One region of the Xenorhabdus sp. TS4 genome, then DNA from elsewhere that is predicted to be linked to it. Evidence: predicted binding sites of a transcription regulator. Region 1 holds the regulator's gene; the other holds the start of a gene.
The links. Region 1 encodes PurR, which represses purine synthesis genes. Its sites were predicted from a motif close to CANGCAAACGTTTGCNTG; they were not measured.
Positions count from the first base shown of each region.

Region 1 (8,269 bases):
CGCAGCGGAACAAACGCCAACCGCTTGCATAAATCTCAATACCAATAACTGGATCGGACCCGTTATCCAAAGCATACCTAAACAACTAATGGAAAACAGGGATAGGCCGATAATAAGAACAGGTTTTCTGCCTAAACGGTCAGACAATTGACCCCATAAAAGTTGTGCAAAAGCAAATCCGGCAAGAAAAATGCTAAGGCTCGCACTAATAGCATTAGTTGATGTACCTAATTCTGCTTTCATTGTATCAAAAGCGGGCAGATACATATCAATGGCCAGATAGCCTAACATGCTTAAACCCGCGAGATAAGACATAAATGGAATGGAGTTTTTATTTGTTGTCATTGTGTTAATAATCAGGTTTTGTAGTGGATAAGGAAATATTTGGCTTATTTTATATAGCATGATTTTTACTTGTGAAACGGTAATATTTGCACCATGTTGTGAAAAAAATTGAAAGGAAGATATATGTGGTCTGAATACTCTCTGGAAGTCGTTGATGCTGTTGCCAGAACAGGAAGTTTCAGCGCGGCTGCATCAGAACTTCATCGTGTGCCTTCTGCTGTCAGCTATACGGTAAAACAGCTTGAAGAATGGCTGGCAGTACCTCTGTTTGAACGTCGTCATCGTGATGTTGATTTAACGGAAGCGGGGGCAATTTTTGTCAAAGAAGCGCGTTCTGTTATCAAAAAAATGAATCACACTCGGCACCAGTGCCAACAGGTTGCCAATGGTTGGCGGGGACAATTTAGTATTGCGGTTGATCAGGTAGTAAAACCAGAGCGAACGCTTCGGCTAATTTTGGATTTTTATCGCCATTTTCCAGATATTGAATTACTTATCTATCCTGAAGTTTTCAATGGCGTGTGGGATGCTTTGGTGGATGGACGGGTGGATGTCGCCATCGGAGCGACACGTGCTGCCCCTGTTGGTGAGCGATATAGCTTCAGGGATATGGGGTTCATGCCTTGGTTGTGTGTAGCCAGTCCTGAACACGAACTGGCAGTAATATCGGGAAAATTGAATGATGACCAAATGCGGCCTTATCCCAGTTTATGTCTTGAAGACACCTCACGCAGTTTGCCTAAGCGTGATACATGGGCTTTGGATAATCAGCGGAGACTGATTGTCCCTGATTGGGATGTTGGATTAAGTTGCTTGATGGATGGATTGTGTGTAGGTATGGTGCCTAAACACCGTGCGCAACCGCTGATCCGTAAAGGCAAGTTGATTACACTTGAACTTGAACAACCATTGCCTGACAGCCCATGCTGCTTAACATGGTCGCAAAAAAGCCATTCACCGGCATTAAGCTGGTTACTTGATTATCTGGGGGATAGCGAAACGCTTAATGCCGAATGGCTGCAAGAAAATTAACCGTCAGCGGCGATAATCGATAAAAGGTCCATCTGCAACAGAGCGCCGTTCAACAAGGCGTGGGTGGACTTCGATAGTTTGTGCATCCTCACGTTTATTGACGATCCTGTCCAGTAACATTGAAAAGGCCATTTGCCCTAAACGCTCTTTGGGTTGGTGGATGGTTGTTAATGCTGGCGTAAAATAGCGGGCATTGCGAATATTATCATAACCGATGATTGAAATGTCTTGTGGAACGCGTAATCCCAACTCATCGGCTGCACAAATTGCTCCCATAGCCATGACATCTCCACCACAAAAAACAGCAGTTGGACGATGTTTTTGATTCAGGATCTTGTACATAGCTTGATAACCGGACTCAGGTTCAAAATCACCTTGTACAATCCACTCATCCCGAATAGCGATATTGGCTTCTTTTAGTGCTTTAAGGAAACCTTGGTGGCGCCCTCCTCCAGTATTTCTTGCCAATGGCCCAGGAATAGATGCAATATCACGATGACCACGTTCAATGAGATAACGGCCAGCCAGGTAACCACCATGAAAGGCATTATCAATAATTGCATCGGTAAAATCGCCTCTGGATTCTCCCCAATCCATGACTACCATAGGAATATTACGATAGCCTTCCAACATGTTCAAAAGTTGCTCAGGATATTCTGAACACATTACCAGCAAACCATCTACTCGTTTTTGTGCCAGCATCGCGAGGTAAGCTTTCTGTTTATCAAGGTTGTTATGAGAATTACATAAAATCAATGTATAACCTTTGCTATAGCAGCTATTTTCAACCGATTCTATAATCTCAGCAAAGTAGGGTGCTTCACTTGATGTTGCCAGCAATCCAATGGATTTGGTGTGGTTAACTTTCAAGCTGCGGGCAACGGCACTGGGAGAATAGTTCAATTCTTTAATAGCGGCCCAAACTGCGGCCTTTGTATCTTCGGCGACGAAACGGGTTTTATTGATCACATGGGATACGGTTGTAGTCGAAACACCAGCGCGTTTAGCCACATCTTTAATCGTTGCCATGAAAAAAGGACTCCTGACCTTCTGGTCTAATTTATATACCCTTTATCTTTCTTGTCGGGTATAGCTATTTGTTAATCGTTTACCAATATATTTATATACAGGGTGATGGTTGGCAATAATTTAGCGGTAAACCTTGAATTTTGTCTGATCTAGCTCAAAAGTGAAAGCAATAATCGATGCTATAAAGAGTATGGATTAAATATTGCGGTATGATTTTTAGATAATATGGCAAATAACTGCTTAAAATTTAGGATGTTGAAGTGTCTTAATTTTCACATTGAGGATGTTCTATGGATACAGATCTGAAATTGGGATTATTGGCCGCCAGTAGTGCATTAATCATGATTGTTTTTCTGGGGAGCCTCTGCCTGATCTGATCAAGATCTAAAAGAAGAATTTGTAGTCCCACTTACTTTAAAGGGGGGGTTCTCCAGCATACGAAATTCCGCGCATGAAGGAAAACCTGCCCTTATTATTTCAAGCTAGTATTAAGAACGAATCTTATTAAGCCAGATTTTCTTCAACAAATTTCCAGTTGACCAGAGCCCAGAAGTGCTCTAAATATTGAGGGCGTGCATTGCGGTAATCAATGTAATATGCGTGCTCCCAAACATCAACGGTCAGTACTGGCTTATCTTCGCCAGTCAATGGGGTTGCTGCATTAGAAGAGTTAACAATAGCCAGAGTGCCATCAACTTTCTTGACTAACCAAGTCCAACCAGAACCAAAGTTTTTCAGGGCTGCGTCAGTGAATTGCTGTTTGAACTCAGCAAAAGAGCCGAAAGCATTGTTGATAGCGTCTGCTACTTTTCCGGTTGGTTCGCCACCACCATTTGGTGACAGGCTATGCCAGTAGAAAGTATGGTTCCAAACTTGTGCTGCGTTATTGAAGATACCACCTTCAGATGTTTTGATAATCTCTTCCAGAGATTTTCCGGCAAACTCAGTATCTTTAATCAGATTATTCAGGTTTACAACATAAGCGTTGTGATGTTTGCCGTAGTGGTATTCCAGGGTTTCTGCAGAAATGTGTGGTTCCAGGGCATCTTTGGCATAAGGTAATGCTGGTAATTCAAAAGACATTGCATGCTCCTTTTTATTAATATCGGGTTTTTGGCTCCGCAAACCATGGCTTAGACACTAACCATGGGCAGGGCAAATTTAAGCTTATTATCGTGTTACTATTTTGATAATTATCTTAACAACTTTTCTGCTAAATAACAGGGAAAAAGATGCTATCACGCTGCGAACTGGTGCAGAACTAAACTTAACATGGATTGAATACAGTCAGTTGGAGTGGAAATATTTAATGATCATTTACTGCAAGTCATGGCAAAAATTTGCCATATAAAGTTCACGGTAGAAAAATTAGCGTAGAAAGTGGTATTCTGAATCAATCTTTATCTTATGCTAATAAATAGCGCTTGCAGTTTTTAAGGAAGCAAAAATGACTAATATAAACACTAACACGGTTACTGATACAACGGCTGATGCAGTCATTGAAAAAATCGAACGTCAGATCAGAGAAAACCCAATTCTGTTGTACATGAAAGGTTCACCAAAATTGCCAAGCTGCGGTTTCTCTGCACAGGCAGTTCAGGCCTTATCAGCTTGTGGTGAACGTTTTGCTTATGTGGATATTCTGCAAAATCCAGATATCCGAGCTCAATTACCTAAGTATGCTAATTGGCCGACTTTTCCTCAACTTTGGGTTGATGGTGAGTTGGTGGGAGGTTGTGACATTCTTGTTGAGATGTATCAACGCGGTGAACTACAAACACTGATCAAAGAGACTGCCGACAAGTATCGTGAGCAGGAATAAGGTCAGTTATTCATCTGAATAATGGCTACTTTTCATAGCCCCATACTTTAATTGGTATGGGGCTTGCTTTTTTAGGATTCGCAGCTGGCTGCATCAGTAGATGGTAGCGGCCAACCACCTAGACGTTTCCAGCGATTAACCAGTTCACAGAAAAGCAGGGCAGTTCGATCCGTATCATAAAGTGCGCTATGGGCCTGATTGCTGTCAAACGGAATTTCCGCTGTGATGCAGGCTTTGGCAAGAATTGTCTGGCCAAGAACCAAGCCACTGAGTGCAGCGGTATCAAAAGTAGCGAACGGATGGAATGGATTGCGTTTCAAACCAGCACGTTCAGCAGCAGCCATGACAAAACTGTGATCAAAATTGGCATTATGGGCGACCATAATTGCACGGTTACAATTCGTGTCTTTCATGCCCTTGCGGATCATTTTAAAAATTGCGTGCAAGGCAGTATATTCACTGACAGCGCCTCGCAAGGGGTTTGTAGGATCAATGCCAGTGAAAGCGAGAGCGGCAGGATCAAGATTAGCCCCTTCAAAAGGCTCGATATGAAAATGTAGCGTATTGGCAGGTGTTAGCCAACCATCTTCATCCATTTTTAAAGTAATTGCAGCAATTTCAAGCAAAGCGTCTGTACGCGCATTAAAACCAGCGGTTTCGACATCAATGACAACGGGATAGTAGCCACGAAAGCGCCCACTTAGCATATTTTGATCATTTTGATTAGACATCTGATTTTCAGTTCTTAGCTTCAGGATTCTATTTTTTAACTTTGGAATAGTGGGCATTATGACAAAATTTGGTGTGTCTTGCAGAAGTAATGCTTATTCGGTGGGGAATTAAAGGGCAAGATGCCCTTATTTAGGTATTTAAATAATTTCTAACTATAACTCGATAGTTATTGATAGAGTTAGTTGCCTAATGCATTGCTGGCACTTGAATTTTCGATGAGTTCAATCTTATAGCCATCAGGATCTTCAACGAATGCAATGACGGTTGTTCCACCTTTAACTGGCCCTGCTTCGCGAACTACTTTCCCTCCTGCAAGTTTGATGTGTTCACAGGTTGCTGCAACATCATCAACACCTAAGGCGATATGTCCAAATGCGGTTCCCATTTCGTAGTTTTCAACATCCCAATTATAGGTTAGCTCAATGACTGCGCCTTGACTTTCATCGGTATAACCAACAAACGCGAGAGAATACTTATACTCTGGATTTTCGCTGGTGCGAAGTAAACGCATACCCATTACCTGAGTATAGAAATCAATTGAGCGCTGCATGTTGCCAACCCGGATCATAGTGTGGAGTAAACGCATGATTACCTCTTGGTCTTTATAGTTTTATTGCGAAACATAGCTTTATTACAAAAACTTGGCTCACATATCTGCATATGATTGGTTAACTATAGCGTGTATAGATCAGATAATTCAAATTATCCGGTTTGTTTACCTTTAAGTTGTTACCATTTTATTTTGAAATGACAAGGGCGAAGTTTATACTGGTCAATAAACGGCCTCATTATGGGAATGCTTGATAAGCCTGGATGTAGGGGGATGAGATGGCTAAACAATTAGAATTTTTTGCTATTCCAAACCCTTGTCGGGGAGTTTGTGAATCTGATCCCCGTGGTTTTTGCCGAGGATGTTATCGTAGTAGGAAAGAGCGATTTATATGGACGAAATTATCGGATAGTGAAAAAAGAGAAATATTGCGGTTATGTCGTCAGAGAAAACTAAGAGAGCCGAGAAGAAAGGAAGAGGAAAGAAATATTATTCCAAGACAACCCGATTTATTTTAATTCCACTCTGAATTGGCTAAAAAATATCATTTATATGAATTATAGTTTAGGATGATCGCAAAAATAAGAAATATTACTAGCCATAAATGATATATTATTTATATTACATTTCTTTTATTTGACATAAGTCATTTCAAAATATCACTTCTGTTGTCTATCTTAATCATTTCAGTAAAAATTTCTTATTAAAGAATTATTTATTGAACAAAAAAGAAACTGTTTTGTTATCTTATTGTTTTTTATGTTATTTATTTTGATGTTATCAATCTCTGTAAGAGAAAAATGATATTAATGTAAAAATATATAGATTAGTACTTGGATGGCGGTTATTCTTATAGAACTTTAACCGAGTTGAAATGTATATATTTTGGGGGATTGTACTTTTTTTGTTGATATTTAAACTTACAATAGTTTAGTTGAAGGATTATTTTATACAGTTTATATCGTTGGTGGATTAATGCGCGATTTTATTCGGTGCGCCGTACAATTTCGCTCTTTAGGGCGACGAAGATGTCAACTTTAAGTAACAAGCCAACGCGATACTAATTAGGTAATTAGCGAAATTGCTGACTCTGCTAATGTAAGCATGATATAGAGTGCGTATCCATTATTCATATGAATAAACTGATTGGATAATTCATTGATGTTATATGAGTCTCTAATTATAAGGAGGGGTAATTGGAATTGACATTGGGATCAGATCTGGCACGTTTAGTCCGTATCTGGCGCGCTTTAATTGATCATCGTTTGAAACCGTTGAAATTAACTCAGACGCATTGGGTTACTCTATACAATATTAGTCAACTACCACCAGAGCAGTCCCAGATACAGCTCGCAAAAGCTATTGGTATTGAGCAACCATCTTTGGTGAGAACGCTTGATCAATTAGAAGAAAAGAAACTGATTACACGCCATACATGTGCCAATGATCGACGTGCAAAAAGAATCAAATTAACCAAAGAATCGGAAAACTTTATTAGAGAAGTGGATAGTGTTATTGGTTCTACAAGAAAAGAAATTTTGGAGGGAATTACTCATGATGAGTTAATTCTGCTTGCTTCTGTAATAAAGAAAATTGAAAAAAATATTAACCAATTGCACAAACAGGTAATATAAAAATTAATCTATAATAATAAAATCGCGGCCCAGATCTTGTTACTGGTAAACCGCGATTTTTTGTCTTGCGTTATTTAAACATTTTAGAGTGGTGATACAGTCAAAGAATCTCCGCTGTTTGCGATCCTGACACGTTGCCCTCTGCTGAATACGGTGCTGTCTAACTTTTGTACTATGATGATATTTTTTCCGCTGTCCATACGAATTTCTAGCTCAATACCTTTCGTTTGGTCTAAAGCACCTTCGATTCTTTGACCAGCCAGGCCGCCAGCAATAGCACCTGCAGCTGTGGCAAGCCTTTGACCAGAACCATCACCAACTGTATTACCTAGCAATCCTCCCAAAACAGCACCACCAATGAGACCTAACATATTAGGATCACCAGCTTGCTTGCCTTTAATCGTGATGGGGCGTACAGATAGAATGGTGCCATAAGTCACAGTTTGAGCTTGTTTGGCTTGACCAATAGAGTAAGTATCACTAGAAAGTGCTCCCATGTCTGCACAGCCAGACAACGTGGTTACTACAACTGCGCCAACCAGGAAACGTTTTAACATAATCACTCCTAATTTTAATGCCCGATAGGGAAGCTTGAGAATAAACTTATCACCAAGTGTTCGGCTACTATTCTCAGTAGTAGATACTATTGTTAGCAGCAGAACTAATAAATTTGCCGGCTACTAATAATGCATATTTACATATAATAAATGTTCACGATGAACTCTGAAAGGAATAATTCCTGACCAAAAGTTTAGCATGTTTTGTGAAGAGCTTTCCAAAACTCAGATTTTATCTCTGATAATGATCATTAAACATATATAGTCCGAATAGATGTGTTTTATAGTTTACGCAAGATTAAATGTAATCCACATGTTAAATGTGATCCATTATTTAATAGAGGAGTATTTATGAAGTCAGGACGTTATATTGGTGTGATGTCTGGCACCAGCATGGATGGGGTTGATGTTATTTTGGCGGAGATTAGTGATAAAATTGTTACTCAGCAAGTGAGTTATAGCCATCCTTTTCCGCAAGAGCTTAAGCAAAAATTGCTATCCATTTGTCAAGGACAGCAGACGACATTATCAATGGTCGGAAGATTTGACTATGAACTTGGCACTCTCT
Region 1 covers NZ_NKHQ01000079.1:59,727-67,995, forward strand. The annotation lists gene punC (purine nucleoside transporter PunC) at 1-345, opposite strand, end outside; gene punR (DNA-binding transcriptional activator PunR) at 469-1,377, shown strand; gene purR (HTH-type transcriptional repressor PurR) at 1,381-2,406, opposite strand; gene sodB (superoxide dismutase [Fe]) at 2,911-3,489, opposite strand; gene Xets_RS16375 (Grx4 family monothiol glutaredoxin) at 3,854-4,228, shown strand; gene rnt (ribonuclease T) at 4,300-4,959, opposite strand; gene gloA (lactoylglutathione lyase) at 5,139-5,546, opposite strand; gene Xets_RS16390 (DUF1289 domain-containing protein) at 5,789-6,028, shown strand; gene slyA (transcriptional regulator SlyA) at 6,707-7,144, shown strand; gene Xets_RS16400 (glycine zipper 2TM domain-containing protein) at 7,228-7,701, opposite strand; gene anmK (anhydro-N-acetylmuramic acid kinase) at 8,053-8,269, shown strand, end outside.

Region 2 (8,269 bases), on a different contig from region 1:
AGACAAGTTCGGCCAATTTCTACAATGCGGTTGTAAAGATTGAAAATAGCCATCTCCCATTCCTGATCACCCGCAATACACTCAATATTATCGATGCACACTAATGATAAATGTTCCATACCATCAAGGACTTCAGGGACAAAATAGGCGCGCTTATCCAGTGGTACATACCCTACAGCTTCTCCCTGTTGGGATAATTCGGCACAGGCTGCGTGAAGCAAATGGCTCTTACCCCCGCCATCGCGGGACCAGAAATAGATATAACTGCCGTGTGACTGACTTATAGCCAATTTTATTGCAGCTAATAAGGAAGTATTCTCACCTGCAAAGAAACTGGCAAAAGTTTCATCATCGGGCAAATATAATGGTAGTGAAAGCTGCGACGGTGTATTCAGAAGCACCTCAAACAGAATGGATAACGAACAGCGCTAAGTCTACCACAAAAAGTCTCTATAAATGAAACGAATGCTTTGTTTAAAGTAGGAGATTATCATCAAAGCATATTTCCCCATAAAATGGATAGATTACGACCAGTAACAAAACCACTCGTATTTCTTGCGCAAGCTAGAAATAACCCACCCTAGAATAAAAATTCTTATATTTGATAATCTCATACTATCAATAGTCAATATTGACAATAGTAAAAAGTAAAAACCAAGAGTAAAAATATATTGTATTGCCGAAGATTTTAACTTATCTCTCTTAAGTTATTTTCAATAGCGATTGACGGCAGATATTATTGGTAAAGGAAAAACTTATCGTTATAAATGACAAAGTAAAATGATAGAGAAAATAATTTTTAAAAACAGAAAGGGCTTTTAAAAAACCCTTTCCAATAAATTTCATTAATGTCTTTTATTCCACCACTTCGCTCTTCTTATCATTTCTGATTGATTCCACAGAGGAGTTAATATATGGCTCTTCTGGACGGATGAAGCTTATCAGTTTAAAAAACAGGCTTAAACCAATCCCCACAACAGTTGCAAGCGCCATACCCTTCAATTCTGCCGAACCGATCTGAATTTTCGCTCCGCTAACACCAATAATCAAAATAATGGAGGTCAGGATCAGGTTCTGTGCCTTACTGTAATCAACTTTCGAATCAATCAGAACTCGAATGCCTGATGCACCAATCACACCATACAGTAACAGGGAAACACCTCCCATCACAGGGATTGGGATCATTTGGATCGCTGCCGCCAATTTACCAACGCAGGAAAGCAATATTGCCATCACCGCAGCGCCACCAATCACCCATGTGCTGTATACACGGGTAAGCGCCATAACACCAATATTTTCACCATAAGTCGTGTTAGGTGTTGAACCAAAGAAACCCGAAATCATCGTTGAAAAACCATTGGCAAACATTGAGCGGTGCAAACCTGGATTTTTCAATAAGTCTTTCTGCACAATATTTGCCGTTACCACTAAGTGCCCAACGTGTTCTGCAATAACCACCAGCGCCGCAGGTAAAATTGTCATAATGGCAAACCATTCAAAACACGGTGTATAGAACGTCGGCAATGCAAACCACGGCGCTTCACGTACTGGCGTTAAATCTACAACTCCCATAAAAAATGACAGCACATACCCTACCAAAACACCAATCAGAATCGGAATAATCGCCATAAAACCACGGAATATCACTGATCCCAAGATAGTCACGCCCAGCGTAACCATAGATATGGTCAGGTTGGTCATATTAATTTCAGTACCTACCGCTGGACGCAACCCCGCCATATCAGCAGCAACACCAGCCAACTCCAGGCCGATCACCGCAACAATCGCTCCCATCGCTGCCGGAGGAAACATCACATTAATCCATCCCCTTCCTGCAACTTTTACAAGCAGGGCAACCAGACAAAACAACAAACCGCAGACAATAAATCCACCTAATGCCAATTCATATCCCAAAGGCAGTAACAACAATACAGGCGAAATAAAAGCAAAGCTGGAACCTAAATAAGCCGGAATTCTTCCTTTACAAATCACCAAATACAGTAATGTTCCAATGCCATTGAATAACAAAATTGTCGCCGGATTCACTTTAAATAAAATGGGAACCAAAACGGTTGCGCCAAACATGGCAAATAGATGTTGCAAACTTAAAGGAATAGTCTGTGCCAAAGGAGGTCTTTCTTCTACTCCAATAGTTCGACGAGTCATTATTGATATCCTCTTATATCACCTTGCTAGAAACCAAAAAAAAGCCGACTTTCCAGCCGGCTATCAATGTTATTTAGTGCCAAATATTTTATCACCTGCATCCCCTAAACCAGGGACGATGTATCCATGCTCATTTAGACATTTATCAATCGACGCGGTATACAATTCAACATCAGGGTGAGCTTTCTCCAGTGCAGCGACCCCTTCCGGCGCAGCAACCAAAACCAATACCTTAATGGCAGGACATCCCGCTTTTTTCAACAAATCAATGGTAGCGATCATGGAGCCACCGGTTGCCAACATTGGATCGACAACCAATGCCATGCGTTCATTAATATCGGAGACTAATTTCTGAAAATAAGGCACTGGCTCAAGTGTTTCTTCATCACGATACACACCAACAACACTGATTCGTGCACTAGGAATATTTTCCAGTACACCATCCATCATGCCCAAGCCCGCACGCAGAATAGGTACTACCGTAATCTTTTTCCCTTTAATCTGATCTATCTCTACCGGACCACACCATCCGTCAATGGTCACTTTCTCGACTTCCAAATCAGCAGTTGCTTCATATGTCAGAAGACTCCCCACCTCTGAAGCCAGTTCACGGAAGCGTTTAGTGCTTATATCATGATCTCGCATCAGGCCAAGTTTATGTTTAACTAGCGGGTGTTTAACCTCAACGATCTTCATGGGTTTCTCCTCATAGCCGGCAGATAAAAAAATCGCGGGATTATAACTCCTTTTCCGTATCAAACCACTACCAATCTGTTAATTTTTATTACTAAAGAGTTATTTTCTTCGATCCCGATCTAGCAGGAAACCGATATAAAGCTATCGCAAACGTTTGCTTAGACTGTTAGAATTGTCACCGTTCTGTTTTATTCATAAAAATGCAACCGCCTGGGAGCTACGCAGTGACCAACAAAACCTCTCTTAGCTATAAAGATGCTGGTGTCGATATTGATGCCGGTAATGCCTTAGTCAATCGTATCAAAGGTGTCGTAAAACAGACCCGTCGCCCCGAAGTGATGGGAGGATTAGGTGGTTTCGGTGCATTATGTGCCTTACCACAGAAATATCGCGAACCGGTGTTGGTTTCCGGTACAGATGGCGTTGGTACTAAGCTGCGTCTGGCCATGGACTTAAAGCGCCATGACACTATCGGAATTGATTTGGTTGCCATGTGTGTCAATGATCTGGTTGTGCAAGGCGCCGAGCCTCTTTTCTTCCTTGATTACTATGCTACTGGCAAACTGGATGTTGATACAGCCGCCAGTGTCATCACAGGAATAGCAGAAGGCTGCAAACAAGCAGGCTGTGCATTAGTCGGTGGTGAAACCGCAGAAATGCCCGGCATGTATCACGGTGAAGATTATGATGTCGCGGGTTTTTGCGTTGGTGTTGTTGAAAAATCGGAAATTATTGACGGCAGTCAGGTTCAGACTGGTGATGCCCTGATTGCACTTGCATCCAGTGGACCGCATTCCAATGGTTATTCTTTGATCCGTAAAATCCTTGAGGTAAGTCAGGTTGATCCAGAAACTACCGAGCTTGAAGGGAAACCACTCGCCGATCACTTACTTACCCCAACCCAAATTTACGTCAAATCCATTCTTGAACTGATTGAAAAAGTTGATGTTCATGCGATTGCACATCTGACTGGTGGCGGCTTCTGGGAAAATATTCCTCGTGTTCTGCCAGAAAACATGCAAGCCAGAATCAAAGCTGACAGTTGGCAATGGCCGGCAATTTTTACCTGGTTACAGCAAGCTGGTAATGTCAGCGAACATGAAATGTACCGCACATTTAACTGCGGAGTCGGTATGATAATCGCACTTCCTCAATCTCAGGTAGAGCAGGCGATTTCGTATTTAACCACATCAGGCGAAAATGCATGGCAAATCGGTACAATTGTCGAACTTAATGCCGATGAGCAACCAGTCGTTATTACAAAATAAATATTTTGTCTGATTGATTTCAAGTTACAGCTAATAAAGCTGTAGCTTGAAAAATGAAGAGCCTATTAATCAATGAATTTCTTCAGTGAAAACCCGTTATGAAAAAAATTGTCGTTTTAGTCTCCGGCAATGGCAGCAATCTTCAATCCATCATAGATGCCTGCCAACAAAACCGAATTAATGGATATATTGCTGCCGTTTTCAGTAATAATGCCGATGCCTATGGCTTGCAACGTGCTGAACAAGCAGATATCCCTGCCTACTTTATCAACCCGAAAGCTTATGCGGATCGTACAAATTATGATATCGCCCTACTCAAAGCCATTGACCAATATGAACCCGATTTAGTGGTCTTAGCAGGTTACATGAGGATCTTATCACCCGAATTTGTCCAGCACTATTATGGACACCTGCTCAATATTCACCCTTCTCTCTTGCCTAAATATCCCGGTCTGCATACCCATCGGAAAGCCATTGAGAACGGTGATAAAGAACATGGCACTTCCGTCCATTTCGTGACTGAAGAATTAGATGGCGGCCCTATTATTTTACAGGCTAAGGTGCCGATTTTTGCGGGGGATAAAGAAGAAGAAGTCATCGGGCGTGTACAAACCCAGGAACACCATATTTATCCTCTGGTCATCAGCTGGTTTTTAGATCAACGTTTGATGATGGAAAGCAATAACGCAATTATGGATGGCAAGGTTCTGCCGCCACAAGGTTACGCATCAGAATAATTTAACCCGCTGGCTTCAACTTACGGCTCTGTGTTAGCAGATTTTGTTATAATATTTTTTAAGTGCTATATTCCAGTAACACTTTGCTGTAAGTTGCTATTTTGGATTGATTTACCTGGCAATGATTATTTATTCGAACATTATTCAACATCAAATACACTTATACCCTATAAATTTCACCACAAAACACTGAGGTATCCAATGTCCAGTGGTTCGGAAAATCCATCGGTAAATTTACGTCCTCTTGAACGAGAAGATCTTCCTTTTGTTCATCAACTCGATAATAACGCCAGCGTTATGCGCTACTGGTTTGAAGAGCCTTATGAAGCCTTTGTTGAATTATGCGACCTCTATGATAAGCATATTCATGACCAAAGTGAGCGCCGTTTTATTATAGAAAGCCTGAATTCCAAAGTCGGTTTGGTGGAACTGGTTGAGATTGATTATGTCCACCGTCGCGCAGAATTCCAGATTATCATCGCCCCAGCTTATCAAGGACAAGGTTACGCAGCGGTAGCTGTCAAACTTGCAATGGAATACGCTTTTGCTGTCTTAAATCTTTACAAGTTGTATCTGATTGTTGATAAAGAGAATACGAAAGCAATTCATATATACAATAAATTGGGATTCTATACTGAAGGTGAATTAATCGATGAGTTTTTTGTAAACGGTTCTTATCATACAGCTATCAGGATGTGTACTTTCCAGCACCACTATTTCGCCAATAAAACCCGTGAAGCCCAAACCAGCACATCGACTCGTTAAACGCCAACCCTTAAACTAAGTGAAAAACTCAGTGGAGTAGTAAGGAGTAGTAATGTCCCACGATCGTCTTTATACCGAGAAAGAACTCAGTTGGCTCTCTTTCAACGAACGTGTACTTCAGGAAGCGGCTGACAAAAGTAACCCGCTGATTGAAAGAATGAGGTTTTTAGGGATCTACTCCAATAATTTAGATGAGTTTTATAAAGTGCGCTTTGCCGATGTAAAGCGGCGTATTCTTATCAGTGAAGAACAAGGTTCAGCCACTACTGCCCGCCAATTATTGAAAAAGATTCAGACTAAGGTTGCCAAGATCGATCAAGAATTCGATGCCCTCTATAACGATCTACTGCTGGAAATGGCACGTAATCAGATTTTCTTGATCAATGAACGGCAGATATCCCCGAATCAACAAATCTGGCTGCGGCAATATTTTCGCCAGCATTTGCGACCACATATCACACCCATCGTCATCAACCCAGAAACTAATTTAGTTGAGTTTCTCAAAGATGATTACACCTATTTGGCCGTTGAAATTATTCATGGGCAAGAAACGCAGTATGCTTTGTTAGAAATTCCATCAGATAAAGTCCCGCGTTTCGTCAATCTGCCTCCAGAGATGCCAAAAAAACGCAAGTCAATGATATTACTTGATAATATTCTGCGTTACACGCTGGATGAAATTTTCAAAGGATTTTTCGATTACGACACGTTGAACGTCTATTCGATGAAAATGACCCGTGATTCCGAATATGATCTGGCAACAGAGATGGAATCCAGCCTGCTGGAATTGATGTCTTCCACGCTGAAACAGCGACTGACAGCAGAGCCTGTACGGTTTGTCTATCAGCGTGATATGTCTGACGAAATGGTGGAACTACTGCGTAGCAAGCTGGGGCTATCCAATGATGACTCGGTGATTGCAGGTGGCCGTTATCATAACTTTAAAGATTTCATCAAATTCCCCAATGAAGGAAATCGGAATCTCCAGAATAAACCGATGCCGCGACTGCGCCATACTTGGTTCGACCATTTCCGCAACGGATTCGACGCTATCCGTGAAAGAGATGTTCTGCTTTATTATCCTTATCACACATTCGAACATGTGCTGGAATTGCTGCGTCAGGCTTCTTTCGATCCCAGTGTGCTCTCGATTAAGATTAATATCTACCGCGTCGCAAAAGACTCACGCATTATTGACTCCATGATCCACGCCGCATACAACGGCAAGAAAGTCACTGTCGTGGTGGAGTTGCAGGCACGTTTTGACGAAGCAGCTAACATTCATTGGGCGAAACGCCTCACTGAAGCAGGTGTACATGTTATCTTCTCCGCTCCTGGCCTGAAAATTCACGCAAAACTATTCATCATTTCGCGTCTGGAAGGGGAAGAAATTATCCGTTATGCCCATATTGGTACAGGAAATTTCAACGAAAAAACGGCGCGGCTCTATACCGATTATTCTCTGCTGACCGCTAAACCTGAAGTCACCAATGAAGTTCGCCGAGTGTTTAACTTTATTGAAAACCCTTATCGGCCCGTCACATTTGATAATTTAATGGTATCGCCCCAAAATTCGCGGGCTATGCTCAATCAACTGATTACTCAGGAAATCGAAAATGCACAAGCCGGTGAATTGGCAGGCATCACTCTGAAAATCAATAACCTGGTAGATAAGGAGTTGGTGGATCGCCTGTATGATGCCTCTGAAGCTGGCGTCAAGATCCGCATTCTGGTGCGAGGGATGTGCTCTTTGATTCCCAATCAACCTGGCTTTAGTGAAAACATTCAAGTCACCAGTATTGTGGATCGTTTCCTGGAACATGATCGCGTTTATGTTTTCATCAACAAAGGCAATGAAAAAGTTTTCCTTTCTTCAGCCGATTGGATGACCCGTAACATTGACTATCGCATTGAAGTGGCAGTTTGTCTGCTCGACCCCGGGCTAAAACAACAAGTTATGGATATCCTTGAACTACAATTCAGTGATACCGTCAAGGCACGATATATCGATAAGGAATTGAGCAATCGCTATGTTCCGCGAGGAAATAAGCGTAAAATCCGCGCACAGCTTGCTGTTTATGATTATTTGAAAAACCTTGAACAACCGGAACCAAGAGCCTGATCTATGCCGTTGAAACACGATACCCCAATGCCCAAACCGCAAGAAATTGCCACTATTGATTTGGGTTCCAATAGCTTTCACATGGTCATCGCCCGTATCGTAAACGGTGCATTACAGGTTATTGGGCGTTTAAAGAAACGGGTTTATCTTGCTGATGGTTTAAACAATAAAAATGAGTTAAGCGAAGAAGCCATAAACCGCGGCCTGAAATGCCTCGCTCTGTTTGCTGAGCGATTGCAAGGCTTTTCCGCAGGTAATGTCTGTTTGGTGGGAACGCATAGTTTACGTGAAGCGACCAACGTACAACAATTTCTGCAACAGGCAAAAGAAGTTATCCCCTATCCCATTGAAATTATTTCTGGTCATGAAGAAGCTCGCCTGATTTTCATGGGGGTTGAGCATACACAGCCAGAAAAAGGCCGGAAATTGGTGATTGATATTGGCGGCGGCTCGACAGAATTGGTCATTGGTGAAGACTTTGAACCTCTATTGATTGAAAGCCGTCGTATGGGGTG
Region 2 covers NZ_NKHQ01000082.1:30,590-38,858, forward strand. The annotation lists gene hda (DnaA inactivator Hda) at 1-401, opposite strand, end outside; gene uraA (uracil permease) at 856-2,166, opposite strand; gene upp (uracil phosphoribosyltransferase) at 2,236-2,862, opposite strand; gene purM (phosphoribosylformylglycinamidine cyclo-ligase) at 3,087-4,130, shown strand; gene purN (phosphoribosylglycinamide formyltransferase) at 4,229-4,867, shown strand; gene speG (spermidine N1-acetyltransferase) at 5,069-5,632, shown strand; gene ppk1 (polyphosphate kinase 1) at 5,685-7,754, shown strand; gene ppx (exopolyphosphatase) at 7,758-8,269, shown strand, end outside.
Region 2: purM (phosphoribosylformylglycinamidine cyclo-ligase) is a predicted target of PurR. The motif match lies at 3,006-3,023, and genes of this name have one in related genera.